4 regions of the Pantoea phyllosphaerae genome follow, and region 2 is predicted to be linked to each of the others. Evidence: predicted binding sites of a transcription regulator. Region 2 holds the regulator's gene; each other region holds the start of a gene.

Region 1 (2,203 bases), on a different contig from region 2:
CGCGACGAACTCGTTGGAAACCAGCTTGGTGGCCATAATGCTACCGACCTGCAGCGCTTCGTGAGCCGGCACGCCCATCACCCAGGCGAACGGATAGAAGACGTAGCCCAGCACGCCCTGGAAGCTGATGCCGAAGATAACATCGAACAGCGCGTTCAGGCCGGAAATCAGCGCGATAAAGCCGATCAGCATCGCCGCGACGATAATCGCCACGCGGAAGCCCGCGAGGATATACTCGCCCAGCATTTCAAAGAAGCTCTGGCCTTTATGGATATCCTGCAGCTGGAGATCCTCTTCGCTGTCGACGCGGTAAGGGTTGATCAGCGACAGCACGATAAAGGTGCTGAACATGTTAAGCACCAGCGCGGCGACCACATACTTCGGCTGCAGCATGGTCATATAGGCACCGACGATCGACATGGAAACGGTCGACATCGCGGTCGCGGCCATGGTGTACATGCGGCGCTGCGACATTTTGCCGAGGATATCCTTATAGGCGATAAAGTTTTCTGACTGTCCCAGAATCAGAGAGCTGACGGCGTTAAAGGATTCCAGTTTGCCCATGCCGTTAATTTTAGAGAGCACGGTGCCGATGCCGCGGATCACCCAAGGCAGAATGCGGAAATGCTGCAGAATGCCGATCAGCGCAGAGATAAAGACAATCGGGCAGAGCACGTTCAGGAAGAAGAAGGCGAGGCCTTTGTCATTCATGTTGCCGAATACAAAGTTAGTGCCTTCGCCCGCATACTTAAGCAGATGATCGAACAGACCGGCAAAGCCCTTTACAAATCCGAGGCCCGCCTCGGAGTTGAGGAAGAACCACGCCAGCAGCACTTCAATGACCAGAAGCTGGACAATGTAGCGAATACGAATACTTTTACGGTCGTGGCTGACGAGTAACGCCAGCACGCCTACCACCACCAGTGCTAAAAGGAAGTGCAAAATATGGGACATGCTTGCTCCAGATTTGAGGAGGGTTGTAATTTGCTGCGTATTCTATGTAACGCGTTACTTAAAAACGAGATCAAATCCACATTATAAGGATTCGCTATCACCCCTTTTCTCAGAAAACTCTCACCAGTCACAGCCTGTTCACAAAATGTTCACCTCAAATATCCACAAATTCATTGTCTATAATATGTTCGAGGCGTAGAGTGGGAGACATTGCACATTTTTTAGCAAGGCTCGCTTTACCGCAAGGTATAGCAATGGCTATACTTTATAGCATCATCTATCACACCGATAACGATAACCACATTTCACTTGCCGCGATCAGGCCATAAGCTGCCATGGTCAACACGCGTTCAGACAGGTAGAGAAATATGTTTGAGAGCCGTACCGCCGAGCGCGCCGCTCGCGGAGTCCGAAAAATCAAGCTCGCGCTGCTGGGCCCGGCCTTTATCGCCGCCATCGGCTATATCGATCCAGGCAACTTCGCCACCAATATTCAGGCGGGCGCAGCCTATGGCTATAAGCTGCTGTGGGTGGTGGTCTGGGCCAATATCATGGCGATGGTCATACAGCTGATGTCCGCCAAGCTCGGTATCGCCACCGGTAAAAATCTGGCTGAGCATATTCGCGATCGCTTTCCGCGTCCGGCGGTCTGGTTCTACTGGGTGCAGGCGGAAATCATCGCCATGGCGACCGATCTGGCGGAATTTATCGGCGCGGCGCTCGGCTTTAAGCTGCTGCTCGGCATTTCGCTGCTGCAGGGCGCGGTGTTGACCGGCGTGGCGACCTTTCTGATCCTGATGCTGCAAAGCCGCGGCCAGAAGCCGCTGGAGCTGGTGATCGGCAGCCTGCTGCTGTTCGTGGCGGCGGCCTATATCGTCGAGCTTTTCTTTTCACAGCCGAAGGTCAGCGAACTGGTGACCGGCATGGCGCTGCCGTCGCTGCCGACCTCCGAGGCGGTTTTCCTGGCAGCGGGCGTGCTGGGCGCGACCATTATGCCGCACGTCATTTATCTTCACTCGGCGCTGACGCAGGGCGGCGAAAGCGGCAACAAAAGCCAGCGCTACTCCTCTACCAAGCTGGATGTGGCCATCGCCATGACCATCGCCGGCTTTGTCAATCTGGCGATGATGGCGACCGCCGCCGCCGCGTTCCACTTCAGCGGTCACAGCGGCATTGCCGAGCTGGATCAGGCCTACCTGACGCTGACGCCGCTGCTTGGCCATGCGGCGGCGACGGTATTCGGCCTGAG
Region 2 (2,203 bases):
CTGATGGTAGAGAATGGCGTCGGCCAGCGCGCGCAGCCGCGCCGAGATGATTTTGGCGTTCCAGCGGATCACCGCTTCCGCATGGCTGCGCTCTACCAGCTTCTGCACCTCTTCCGGCTGATGCAGGCTGACGGAGATATGCTCCTGCAGGTCGAGCGCCACCTGGAACGCGCGCGTCAGACGTTTATGGCTGTTGTCGCGGCTGGCGGAGAGCATATGCATCTGCTGATAACAGGTATTGATCAGATCGACCGCTTTCTGCTGGCGCGCCAGCAGCGGCGGCAGCGCCTTTTCCGGGTCGGTAAGCTGGGTCAGCAGGGTATATTTCGCGTCGCAGTAGTCCGCCAGCTCGCGGTAGATCAGGCTCAGGGTTTCGCGCATCGGCTGCTCTTTCCAGAGCCAGAACCAGAACCAGTTAAAGAGTCCGTACCAGAGCGTGCCGCCGATATAGAGCAGCGGTGGCACATAGATTGGCATGCGGCCGATCAGGCTCAGGGTAAAGATGGCCGCCACCAGCGTGCCGGAGAGCAGACGGCCGTGCAGCGGGCTGATTTCGCCGGTGACGCCCAGCAGCAGCGGCAGGGCAAAGAGCACCGCAGGCAGCGGTACCCCTTTCAGGGTTAATAGCTGGATGAGAAAGCTGCCGAGCGCGAACAGCGAGCCGCCGACGATCAGACGTTTGAAGAAGCGTTTATGGGGCGTATCCAGGCCCGCCACGTTGCAGCAGGCGGGAACCAGAGAGAAGAGCAGCCCTTTTTGCAGATCGCCGAATAACCAGCCGAGCGCCACCGGAATGCAGAGCACCAGCGTCTGCCGCAGGGCATAGTTAACTTCGGGGTGATAGATGATTCGGCGCCACATCACTTCACTAAAAGCAGTAGCGGCGTAACGGTGACATCACGCCGTGTATGAGAGGAAATCAGCGGGTGCCGTAAACGACAATGGTTTTGCCGTGTGCGGAAATCAGATTCTGGTCTTCCAACATTTTCAAAATGCGGCCCACGGTTTCGCGCGAGCAACCAACGATTTGGCCAATTTCCTGACGAGTAATTTTGATTTGCATGCCGTCGGGATGCGTCATGGCGTCTGGCTGCTTCGCCAGGTTAAGCAGGGTTTGTGCAATACGTCCGGTCACGTCGAGGAAAGCTAAATTGCCCACTTTTTCCGATGTAACCTGCAGACGGCGCGCCATCTGCGAAGAGAGACGCATTAAAATATCCGGATTCACCTGGATAAGCTGGCGGAATTTCTTGTAGGAAATTTCCGCTACTTCGCACGCGGTTTTCGCACGTACCCAGGCGCTGCGCTCCTGACCTTCTTCAAACAGGCCAAGCTCACCGATAAAATCACCCTGATTCAGGTAAGAGAGGATCATCTCTTTGCCCTCTTCATCTTTGATCAGCACCGCAACGGAACCTTTCACGATGTAGTAGAGGGTTTCAGCCTTCTCACCCTGATGAATCAGCGTACTTTTGGATGGATATTTGTGAATATGGCAATGGGACAGGAACCATTCGAGTGTAGGGTCTGTTTGCGGTTTGCCGAGAACCATTCGCTATTATCCTCTATTGTAATCGTGCCCAAAACGCGGGGGGATTAATCCCTGCCAGGCGATGAAAGCTTCAAGCGTTTCTCCTGAAGGAGATTATTCGGGCCTTATTTTGCGCCAGGCGCTTGATGTGTCCCGTCTTCGTCCTTAACAGAACGAACTATTTTCAGCACTGTTTGTAGCACAGCTTTTGCCGACTGTCTTCTGTTGTCTCGCTTCAGCAGAGGGGGGATTACTCTGGATTGCTGTTTGTCAGGCGAACGCGTACTCTGGCGGCAAACGGGCTATTCTTGAGGTGGAAACATGCAGGCAAGAGTGAAGTGGGTCGAAGGATTAACCTTTCTCGGTGAGTCGTCGTCAGGGCATCAGATCCTGATGGACGGCAACTCGGGCGATAAAGCGCCCAGTCCGATGGAGATGGTGCTGATGGCCGCGGGCGGCTGCAGCGCCATCGACGTGGTCTCTATTTTGCAAAAAGGCCGTAACGATGTGGTGGACTGCGAGGTGAAACTCACCTCGGAGCGTCGTGAAGAGGCGCCGCGCCTGTTTACCCATATCAATCTGCATTTCGTGGTGACCGGCAAGGCGCTGAGCGATAAAGCGGTGGCGCGCGCGGTGGATCTCTCGGCGGAGAAGTACTGTTCGGTGGCGTTA
Region 3 (2,203 bases), on a different contig from region 2:
GCAGCGGAGTTTCGTCAAGCTGCGCGGCGGCAGTCAGAATAAGCGCAATGTCGCTTTCGCTTTCCGCATCGATCACCACCGCGCCCTGCTGCTCCGCCAGCAGCGCGGCAAAACGATCGCTGCGTAGCGCGGCAAGATCGATCTCGACGCCCGCGATCCCGAGCTGCGTTAATACCCGCGCGCTGATCACCGGCGTTTTTGGATCGCTGGCGTATTCGGTCTCGGTCAGCGGCACCCGGTTCACGCGCACCTCGCCGCGGCGCGTGACGCGGCCCAGCCGTGGTACGGCAGGCACGATCAGCGCCCGCTTTTTGCCGCTGGCGGCCAGCGCGGCATGCACTTCGGCGCCGATATTGCCGCGCAGCGTGGAGTCGATCTTTTTAAACAGCCAGCCCTGGGCGATAAAAGCCTGATGTTGACGCACCACCGCTTCAGTACGTGCCGCCGCCTCTGCGGGGCTGACGGCGCGGCTGTCGGTGCTGATCACCCAGACGTCGGCGGCGGCACTATCCAGCGGCGTCTCGCTGCTGAACAGGACATGCACGCGCGCGCCCGCCTGCGCCAGTCCGCTGCCTGCGTCGTTCGCGCCGGTAAAGTCATCGGCTATCACCAGCACGGGCGTTTTCCATGACCTCTGCGTCATCTTCTCTCCTGATTCGGCGGTATGCCGCTGTGAATGATTATATTCAATCATGATTGATTATATGTGAGCAAGATCAAATTAATCGAAATCGATATGCCCTATAAATTTAGGCACAGCAAGTGACAGATATCGCACTAATATGAGCAAACCTAATCATTTGCTCCAGCTTCGTCGTAATAAGGGTATGAGATGAATATCAACAGCACGGTAATTAGCGGTTTTCAGGCGCTGAACGACATTAGCTATCTGCTGAAAGGAAAGGCCAGCGCGCTGCTGGTGACGGACAAGAATATTGAAACCATTCCGGCGGTACAGGCGCTTATCGCTCAGCTGAAACAGCATATCGCCAGCGTCAGCGTGATTAACAGCGTGCCGCCGGAGCCGAGCCAGCACGACGTTGCCGCCGTGCTGGCGGCGCTGCCTGGGCGCGACGTGGATATGGTGATCGGCGTCGGCGGCGGCAGCGTGCTCGACGTCGCTAAGCTGCTGTCGGTGCTTTGCGTCGATAACGCCCCGTCGCTGGAGGGGCTGCTGGCGGGTGAAAAGCCAACCGCGCGCACCACCTCACTGCTGATCCCGACCACTGCAGGCACCGGCTCAGAGGCGACGCCCAATGCCATCCTGGCGATCCCGGAGCGTGAAACCAAAGTCGGCATTATCTCGCCGGTGATGCTGCCCGACTTCGTGGCGCTGGTGCCGGAGCTGACCACCAGCATGCCGCCGCATATCGCCTCTTCGACCGGCATTGATGCGCTTTGTCATCTGATTGAATGCTTCACCGCCACGGTGTCGAATCCGGTAAGCGACAACTACGCGCTGATCGGCATGAAAAAATTGTTCGCCAGCCTCGAAACCGCCGTTGCCGAGCCGCATAACCTGCAGGCGCGGCTGGATATGCTGTGGGCCTCTTATTACGGCGGCGCGGCGATCGCCCATGCAGGCACGCATCTGGTGCACGCCATGTCCTATCCGCTGGGCGGCAAATATCACTTGCCGCACGGCGTTGCCAACGCCATTTTGCTGGCGCCCTGCATGGCCTTTGTGCGGCCAGCCGCAGTGGACAAATTCGCTCAGGCCTACGATCTGCTGCCGGATGCAGATACCTCGCTGGATAACGAGAGCAAATCGCACGCGCTGGTGGCTTACTTCACCGCGCTGGTTAAACGTTTGCAGCTGCCCGCCAGCCTTGAAGAGCTGGGCATCGGCCCGGATCACCTGCCCTATTTAGTGGAAGCGGCGCTCGACGTGCAGCGTCTGATGAAGAACGTGCCCGCTGCCGTCAGCGCGCATAACGTTCGCGACGTCTACCTGACGCTCTTCCCTTCACATCAGGAATAAAGAGGATTGTATGAGCCAGAAAATTACCGGCGTATTGACCGCTATTGTCACCTGTTTCGATCGGGAAGGCGCCTATAACCCTGAAGCCCAGCGCGAGCAGGTAAAACGCCAGCTGGATGCGGGCAACGGCATCTTCTGCGGCGGCACCAACGGCGAGTTCTTTGTGCTCAACGAGCAGGAGAAGATCGCGGTTACCGAAACCTGCGTCGATGAGGTGAACGG
Region 4 (2,203 bases), on a different contig from region 2:
GAAGCTGCGCCTTATTACCAGACAGCAGCCGCTGCGGTTAACGTCAGCGGCAGTAGCAGCCTGATTTCGCTGGAGCAGCAGCTGTCGGGAAAGCAGGACAACATACGCGTCAAGCCTTTTCGCATTGCTTCGACCTCTAGCGCGAGCAGGCTGTCTGGCACCGCCGCCAGCCTTAATTAAGAATAAGGGCGTCAGAACCGTGTTCTGACGCCCTTATTTTATCCGTTGCTGCGCAGCTGCGGATATTTACGGAAGATAGCGATACACCAGAACAGCGCGACCAGCCCCAGCAGCCCGCCTATATTCCCCACGTCTCCCATGCTCAGATGCTCGCTGACCTGATTGCCCAGCAGCGCGCCCGCGCCGATGCCGATATTATAGATGCCTGACATCAGCGACATCGCCACGTCGGTGGCATCCGGCGCCAGCGACAGCACGCGCACCTGCATCGCCAGGCCGATCATCATCATCGCCATGCCCCACAAAACAGAGAGCGTCACAATCGCGGCCGGACGAACGGCGGCGAAAATCAGCAGCCCCATGCAGAGGGTGATAACCGCTATCGCAGCGATCAGCAGCCCAGAGGGGAACTTATTGCCCAGCGAGCTAAAGAGCACGCTGCCCAGGATTCCGGCGGAGCCGAACAGCAGCAGCAGCAGCGTGGTAAAGTTCTCATCCGCATTCGCCACGAACTGCATAAAGGGTTCAATATAGCTGTAGGCGGTGTAGTGCGCGGTCACCACCAGCGTCACCAGCAGATACATGCTCACCAGCGCTGGTCGGCGAAACAGCATCGGCACGCTGCTCAGCGAGCCGGTGTGTTCGCTCGGCAGACGCGGCAGGATGCGCGCCAGCAGCACCATCAGCACCAGCGCCGAGGCGCCAATCATGCCGAAAGTGGTGCGCCAGCCCAGATATTGACCGACCACGCGGCCGATCGGCACGCCGAGCACCATCGCCAGCGCAGTGCCGGTCGCCAGCATGCTTAACGCCTGGGTCTTTTTACCGGCTGGCGCAACGCGAATCGCCAGCGAGGCGGTGATCGACCAGAACACCGCATGCGCCAGCGCGATGCCGATGCGCGACAGCACCAGCGAGGCGAAGCTCCAGGCGAAGGTCGACAGCACATGGCTCACGATAAAGATCGCGAACAGCACGGTCAGCAGGACGCGCCGCTCGATATTGCGCGTCAGCAGCATCAGCGGCAGGGAAAGCAGCGCCACGACCCAGGCGTAGATAGTGAGCATGATGCCCACATCAGCGCTTTTCATGCTGAAGCTGGCGCCGATATCGGAAAGCAGGCCGACGGGCACGAATTCAGTGGTATTGAAAACAAAGGCGGCGATAGCCAGCAGCACCACGCGTAGCCAGGCCGTTTTACGGGATACAGTAGTTGATTGCATGAAAATAAAATCTGTCAGAGCTGCAGCAAAAAAGATGCGGTTTCACATCCACGAAAGTGACTTGCGTCACAATTATTGACCATTGTGAGGGAATTGCACGGTAAGGGGAACGGTGTAACGCAGTTTTATTCCTGAAAGTTTTTTATCGCCCGGCTGGCGGGCGATAAACCTGGGTTATCGGCGTGGTGTTTTGCCTGGCGTCATGCGCTTCAGGGTATTGTCCTTCAAAAAATAGTGATGAAACAGCGCGCCTGCGGCATGCAGGCCGATCAGCCAGTATCCCAGCGGCGCGAGCGTTTCATGCCAGTCGATCAGGCTATCGGAAAGATCGAAGCTGGGTTCGCTCGCCACCGGCATCGGTATGCCGAACAGCCACCAGTCGCGCCCGCGCAGATAGCGCGAGGTGAGGCCCAGAATCGGCAGCGTAATAAACAGCGCATAGATCAGCGTATGCACCAGATGCGCCAGGCCGGTTTGCCAGCGGGCAATGGGCGGCGTGATGGGCGGCGTGCGATGGCGCGTGCGCAAAAACAGACGCGCCAGCATCAGCAGCAGGACGGTAAAGCCTGCGCTGAAGTGGGTAATAATCATGGCGTAGCCCTGCCAGGAGCCGCGCTCGGCAAAGCCGCGCAGCTCAATAGTGGCATAAGCCAGCGCCACCAGCAGAAAAGTCAGCCAGTGAAGGGCAATTTGTGAAGCAGCATATTTTTCGCGCATAGGTTGCTCAGGCATCAGGAAGAAGCGCTCTACCTTACTGGAAAGAGAGAAGAAATCTTAACAAACTGGCGCAACGGCGCAAC

The links. The regulator CRP, encoded in region 2, controls carbon source genes, mostly activating them, when cyclic AMP is high. The targets are predictions, from matches to a motif close to ATGTGANNNNNNTCACAT.
Region 1: ACR6A7_RS19510 (NupC/NupG family nucleoside CNT transporter) is a predicted target of CRP. The motif match lies at 1,019-1,036, and genes of this name have one in related genera.
Region 3: ACR6A7_RS19115 (iron-containing alcohol dehydrogenase) is a predicted target of CRP. The motif match lies at 705-722, and genes of this name have one in related genera.
Region 4: ACR6A7_RS11450 (sugar transporter) is a predicted target of CRP. The motif match lies at 1,458-1,475, and genes of this name have one in related genera.

What each region holds. Positions count from the first base shown of each region.
Region 1 is NZ_JBPFDE010000020.1:8,846-11,048, forward strand. It holds gene ACR6A7_RS19510 (NupC/NupG family nucleoside CNT transporter) at 1-954, opposite strand, end outside; gene ACR6A7_RS19515 (Nramp family divalent metal transporter) at 1,323-2,203, shown strand, end outside.
Region 2 is NZ_JBPFDE010000006.1:221,761-223,963, forward strand. It holds gene ACR6A7_RS10790 (YccS/YhfK family putative transporter) at 1-861, opposite strand, end outside; gene crp (cAMP-activated global transcriptional regulator CRP) at 920-1,552, opposite strand; gene ACR6A7_RS10800 (OsmC family protein) at 1,853-2,203, shown strand, end outside.
Region 3 is NZ_JBPFDE010000018.1:74,773-76,975, forward strand. It holds gene dtnK (D-threonate kinase) at 1-643, opposite strand, end outside; gene ACR6A7_RS19115 (iron-containing alcohol dehydrogenase) at 833-1,981, shown strand; gene ACR6A7_RS19120 (dihydrodipicolinate synthase family protein) at 1,992-2,203, shown strand, end outside.
Region 4 is NZ_JBPFDE010000007.1:118,027-120,229, reverse strand. It holds gene ACR6A7_RS11455 (multiple stress resistance protein BhsA) at 1-180, shown strand, start outside; gene ACR6A7_RS11450 (sugar transporter) at 219-1,403, opposite strand; gene cybB (cytochrome b561) at 1,578-2,120, opposite strand.